Regions from separate parts of the Coprobacillus sp. AF33-1AC genome, predicted to be linked through region 1. Evidence: a T-box and tRNA genes for the amino acid it is inferred to sense, from the RefSeq annotation. Region 1 holds a T-box; the other holds one or more tRNA genes.
The links. The T-box of region 1 lies ahead of ileS (isoleucine--tRNA ligase). A T-box ahead of a tRNA ligase gene usually reads a tRNA of that ligase, here a tRNA-Ile.
Positions count from the first base shown of each region.

Region 2: it encodes a tRNA-Ile, which carries the amino acid that the T-box ahead of ileS (isoleucine--tRNA ligase) is inferred to sense. The anticodon was not compared.

Region 1 is NZ_QRQB01000003.1:84,426-87,852, forward strand. Features, by position in the region: gene ileS (isoleucine--tRNA ligase) at 1-1,569, opposite strand, end outside; T-box leader at 1,606-1,802, opposite strand; gene DWZ53_RS02250 (DivIVA domain-containing protein) at 1,774-2,229, opposite strand; gene DWZ53_RS02255 (RNA-binding protein) at 2,241-2,999, opposite strand; gene DWZ53_RS02260 (cell division protein SepF) at 3,028-3,427, opposite strand, start outside.
Region 2 is NZ_QRQB01000020.1:3,422-6,848, reverse strand. Features, by position in the region: gene DWZ53_RS07865 (PTS transporter subunit IIC) at 1-685, opposite strand, end outside; gene DWZ53_RS07860 (putative ABC transporter permease) at 692-1,462, opposite strand; tRNA gene DWZ53_RS07855 (tRNA-Ala) at 1,563-1,638, opposite strand; tRNA gene DWZ53_RS07850 (tRNA-Ile) at 1,654-1,730, opposite strand; tRNA gene DWZ53_RS07845 (tRNA-Ile) at 1,768-1,844, opposite strand; gene DWZ53_RS07840 (N-acetylmuramoyl-L-alanine amidase) at 1,919-2,629, opposite strand; gene map (type I methionyl aminopeptidase) at 2,730-3,427, shown strand, end outside.

The DNA.
Region 1 (3,427 bases):
AATATCTTTTTCCTTTTTAAAGATACCATTTGGTGAATGTTCATTTGTGTATCCTTCAGGTAATAAGAATTTTTCATCTTTTTCAAACCAAATATTTGAACCATGTTCTCTGAATAATTCAGAAATACGTTTAAATACAGCTTCATCCATAACTGGAGTTCCATCTTCACAATAGAAAATTGGAATTGGTACACCCCAAGTTCTTTGACGTGAAATACACCAGTCTCCACGATCTTTAATCATATTATAAATACGAATATGACCCCATTCATTTAACCATTGAACATGATCAATTTCATTTAATAATTTATCTCTAATTTTATCAACTGAACAGAACCATTGATCTGTTGCTCTAAAGATAATAGGTTTTTTAGTACGCCAATCATGTGGATAACTATGGGTAATGAATTCAAGTTTTAATAAAACACCTAATTCATCTAATTTCATCGTTACTGTTTTATTGGCATCATCAACATATTGTCCTGCAAGCCATTCACCGCAATCTTCCATCATACGTCCATGTTCATCAACATTACAGTAAATATCTAATCCATATTTTTGACCTACAATAAAGTCGTCCATACCAAATCCAGGAGCAGTATGAACACAACCAGTACCCGCATCAGCAGTAACATGTTCTCCTAAAATAACTAATGATTCACGATCATATAAAGGATGTTGACATGTGATCATTTCTAGGTCGCTACCTTTAAATCTTTGTAAGATTTCTTTTTCTTGTAAACCAAATTTTCCCCATAATGAATCCACTAATTCTTCTAATACAACTAATTTACCTTTTTCACTTTGAACAAGTGCATAAGTATAATTAGGATTTAAACAAATAGCAAGGTTAGCAGGAATTGTCCATGGTGTTGTTGTCCAAATAACAAAACTTGTATCTTGATCTAAAATACCTTTACCATCTTTTACTTGGAATTTAACAAAGATTGTTGGACTCTTTACATCATGATATTCTACTTCTGCTTCAGCAAGTGCTGATTCACTAGATGGTGACCAATATACTGGTTTTAATCCTTTATAGATTAATCCATCCATCGCCATTTTAGCAAAAACATCAATTTGATTTGCTTCAAATTCTGGTAATAAAGTCAAATAAGGATGTTTATAATCTGCAAATGTTCCCATACGGATACATTGTTCCATTTGTTTTTTAACTTGTTCATGTGCATAAACATCACATTTTTTTCTAAAGTCGGCTGTAGACATTTCTTTACGGTTAACCCCTAATTTTTGAATTGCATTTTCAATAGGTAAACCATGAGTATCCCAACCTGGAATATAAGGTGTATAAAAACCATTCATGTTTTTATAACGACAAATAACATCTTTAATTACTTTATTTAACATATGTCCCATATGCATATTTCCATTTGCATAAGGAGGACCATCATGAAAAATAAAACTTTCTTTTCCTTCGTTTTGTTGAATTACTTTGTTATACATGTCTGTTTCTTGCCAGCGTTCAACGTATTTAGGTTCTTTTTTAGGCAAGTTTCCACGCATTTCAAAGCTTGTTTTTGGCATTAATAATGTGTCTTTGTAATTCATTGTTTTCTCCCTTTCCAAAATAAAAAAACACATCATCCTAAGGACGATGTGATCGCGGTACCACCTTAATTCGTATTTTCATACGCACTCTATCTTAACGCGATTAACGGCGACTTCTACTTGATTCAAAGTGCTACTCCAGAGTGATTCATTATAACGCTCATTACTGATTTTCACCAACCATCAGTTCTCTACAAACTCCTGTTATAAACTATCTCCTTCATCGTATTTATCATTTTTTAGATCTTCATTTATTAAGTTATAAACTTCAGAATGATCAATTGACTCAAGGATATCTTTTGACATCTGTTCAACTGAAGCTCTAAATCGAATAGCTTGTGATTTAAAATCACTCATTTCATCAGATAATGATCGAACATATTCTAATGATTCGCTCAGTATCATATTAGCATTCTTTTTCGCTTTGTCAATAAGTTCACTCGCTTCTTTTAATGCTAAACGGGCAATTTCTTCATTGGTCTGTTCTTGAATATTGACACGATGTTGTAATAAAGAATTTTGTTCTTTTAAATGTTGATATTGTTCGTTAAGACTTGTTAACTGACTTTCAAGATCTTGTATTTGTTTTTGATTAGATTCTAATAAAGCATCTACAGTATTGATGTCATAACCTCTAAACTGCTTTTTAATATCACTCATCGTATCACTCCTTATTTATAAAAATATCCCTCTACTACGTAATTATTTGATCTCGTTTGTCTATGACAATCTACAAACTTGACTCTTCCATGCCCTTTAAAGGATATTATATCACTATTATTACACAAATAATTTATTTGTTCAACCGGTTTATGATTAACTTTTACATAACCTGCTCTTATATAATCTGCTGCTTTGGTCCTAGGAATTTTATAAAAGCTAGATATAATTTTATCTAATCTTAAAGATGAAACAATAAAAGATTTAACAAGATATTGATTTTGAATTTCTACAGGGTCAGTATAAACATGTAAATGGACATGACTATGTTTAATAGTTGTTAAATTAGCACTTAAATAGGGATATAGATTTTTTTCAATCGCAATATAAAATCCATCTTGTTGACTTGCTATATCGCCAAATAATTCTCTTTTAATACCAAGTGACATCACTGCTCCTAAGACATCTCGATGTGTTAATTTTTCAAATTTTTGTTGGTATTGAATTTGCAACACAATAATTTCAAAATCATCTTTTTCTATTTCATAGAAATCAGGAGCAATAATCATTCTTTGACTTTCATTATTTAAAAAGCCACCAAAAGCTAAAACTTGCAGTTCATCACTTTGACCGATAATACTTCTTACAATTGATTGATGATAAGGATCTAGAAAAGAGGTAAGAATAAGTCTTTGTTTATAAAGGGCTTGGTCTTTATATTCAAGTACTTTTTTAACAAAAACTTCTTCACCTTTAAAATGTTCTAACATGAAAAAGAGTATTAGCTAAGCTAATACACTATTCTTCAATTTCATCTTCATCTAAATCAATTGTTCCAGCAACCCCAATATTACGAGGTGTACATAAGAAAATTTTAGGTCCAATTCTTTGAATATCACCTTCGATTGCATAGATAACACCACTTAAGAAATCAACAACACGTTTTGCTTGATCTTTTTGTAAACGATGTAAATTCACAACGGCTGCTTTCTTTTGTTTTAAATAATTAGCAATTTCTTGAGTTTCCCCATATGCACGAGGTTCAAATAAAACTAAATGACTATCTTTATTAGCGTTTAAAGCTTTAACAGCTTCACTTGCTTTTGAAAATTTTGCTTGTTCAAATAAACTTGTTTTTGGATCAGTATCGACTTCTGTTTCCCCATATTCTTCAGTTTCGTCGCCTTCTTCTTCAAAA
Region 2 (3,427 bases), on a different contig from region 1:
TTGCAATAACATCACCAATATCATTATCATCAATACTCATCATTGCAAAGCCAATCATTTGGCAACAACATCCCGCTAAAGCTGCCCCAGCTGCTAAACCATTTAATCCAAGCATGACACCAATCGCCGCCGAAGAAATGGGTGCAGTTAAAGCCATCCCCATTAAAACACCAACTACAATAGACATAAATAAAGGCTGTAAGGCAACTCCATCATTAATAAGTCCTCCAAGCCATACAATTACTTGCGAAATATAAGGACCTATATATTTAGATACAATTCCTGCAACAAGAATTGAACAAAACGGAACCAATAAAATATCTATTGGCGTTTTCCCTTGAATAAGTCTTACCACCTCAATAGCCACAATCACTGTAACATAAGCAATAATTGGATTACCACTTTGAATCGTTCCATTACTAAACGTTCCTGCACCTATTGCTCCTGCAATAATAGCCGCAATTAGATTCAAACCCTTTGCTTCAATAACATAACCAATTCCAACTCCAATCGCAGGACCCATAAGATAACTTGCTATCGTACCCCAACTCGTTAATTCTGAAACATTTAAAAATGTTCCTAACTGTTTTAAAATCGTACCAATGATTAAACTACAAAAGAAACCATAAGCCATACCATTTAAAGTATTAACAACATAATTCCCCTTACCTCTTGAATAAGCCATTCTTTATTACTCCTTTTCACGTATTCTTTCATGTGTTTCTTGAATACGTTTTTTTACTAAATAGGGAAAGGCTTTTAGAATACGCCTTGACCCATAACGATAATGTTTATTCTTTAATTCAATATTAATTTGATCAATCAAACCTCTTAAAGTCTTAATATTTTTTAAGTGTTCTAACTCAACTTCATAATCGGCAAACTTTTGATGGATTCGCATTTGTTCTCTTTCCAACACTTTAACCATTTCTTCCATTTCCTTTTTAAGATGAGTAGCAATATGTACCGAACGAATAAGATCAACAACAAAAATCGTTACCAATATAACAATCAGTACAATTTGTACAGTATAAGGAATAAGTGCTAACTTTTTATCAAAAAAAGGTTGAATAAGACACGTTGCTGCTACACTAAATAAACCAAAGCACACGAATCCTTCCAAACATACTCTTCCGTTTAAATTAAACAGTTTCTTTGAATAATCCCACCAGCGTTCATGAAACATCTTTTCCATGGCCCATGAAGTCAAATACTCTACTACACAAGCAATCAATCCACCCAATAAAAAGATACTATATATTGGATAATGGACCCCTTCCATTCTAAAAAACAACACTACAATTAAAGCTCCACTGCCATAAATCGGTAACATCGGTCCATTTAAAAAACCTCTATTAACAAACTTTTTCATGTAAATAGCGTGAATCATAATTGATTCCCAAATCCATCCACAAAAACTATAAATAAAAAAGGATAAAATATAAATGAATAATTGTTCCATAAAGTTGTTCCTTTCTTTTTAGTTATTATATCATATGCTTTTATTTTTGCATTCTTTCTTATAAAAATAAAAAACCTGTATAAACAGGTTCATTTACTATTGGTGGAGCCAAGCGGGATCGAACCGCTGACCCCCTGCGTGCAAGGCAGGTGCTCTCCCAGCTGAGCTATGGCCCCAGTTATAAATGTTAATGGTGGGCCTGAATGGATTTGAACCATCGACCTCACCCTTATCACGGGTGCGCTCTAACCAACTGAGCTACAGGCCCATAAAATTTATATCATCTATATTAAGCAATTAATTAATGGTGGGCCTGAATGGATTTGAACCATCGACCTCACCCTTATCAGGGGTGCGCTCTAACCAACTGAGCTACAGGCCCATCAATCGACTGCCCATATATATTAACATGATATATCTCTATTCGTCAACACTTTTCTTTATTTTTTTTACATTTTATTCAAGTATTTTTTTACTCTGTTTTTTGTCCTTTTTTGTTGCCTCTTGATCATATTCTATCAAACCCTTAACGATTTGTTCTACCAGTTTTCTTTGATAATTTTCATTTCTTAGTTGACCACACTCATTATAATTAGACATAAATCCACATTCAATCAAAACCCCAACTGTTTGGGTTGCTCGTAAAACTCTAAAACCACATCCACTAATAGGTTTGCGACTATGCGTTACTTCTTTTAAATGTCTATCTATTTTGTTTGCTAGTGTTTTACCTTTTTTACTACGATAGTAATGAAAAACTTGTGAACCCCACGCCTTTGAGTTATTGGCAGCATTTTGATGAATACTTAATAAATAATGAGCTTGATGCTTGTCAATCTCTTTCACTCTCAAATACATATCATCTTGTTTTGAATAATGATGATTTCTTTTGGTCATATCATAATCACCGTCTCTTGTTAAATAGACTGTTGCTCCATAATATTCTAATTCACTTTTTAATAGCTTCGATATGGATAAATTAATATCATCTTCCTTATATCCATATTCCATGGCTCCATTATCTAAACCACCATGTCCAGGATCAATCACAACATATCGATACTTTAAAGGTGTTGCATGACTTTGACTATATACCTTTTGATAGAAATAAAAAGGAATCATTAAAACACACACTATAATAATAATCATGATACACTTTCTTTTCATAAATTCACCTGTTTTAATATATGTCTTGATTATTTTATTATGATATGATGTGAAATATCTATTATTCTAGTGTATACTTGAAACGAAAGAAGGTTGAAATATGAAAAAGAAATGCTGGTGTGGTAGTCAGCTTGTCTACGATGTATGTCATGAAGAATTTGATAAAAAATTAAAATATTATAAAAAACATGGTTATAAAGTACCTACTCATAAAATGATTAAAAATCAAAAACAAGTTGAAGCAATAAAGAAAGCTGCTGTTGTGAATAATGGTTTATTAGATTATATTGAAAAAAACATCAAAATTGGTATGACAACTCAAGATATAGATGATATGGCAGTAGCGTATACTTCAAGTCATGGTGGATATTCTGCTGATTTAAATTATCAAGGATATCCAAAAAGTATTTGTACTTCAGTAAATGATGAGGTTTGCCACGGTATTCCTGGTAACTATGTATTAAAAGATGGAGACATTATTAATGTTGATGCAACAACTGGTGTCAATGGTTATTATGCAGATGCTTCAAGAATGTTCATGCTAGGTCATGTTAGTGAAGAAGCAAAACGTTTAGTTAAAGTAACTAAAGAATGTTTAGAAGAAGGTATGAAAGCTGTAAAACCATGGAAAAGCTGTATTGGTGATATTGGTGCTGCCATTGAAAAACATGCTCATTTAAACGGATATAGTGTTGTTCAAGAATTTTGTGGTCATGGTATTGGTTCAAGCATGCATGAGGATCCTTATGTTTTTCATTTTAAACCAAACGAAAAAACAGAACTTATTGTTCCCGGTAT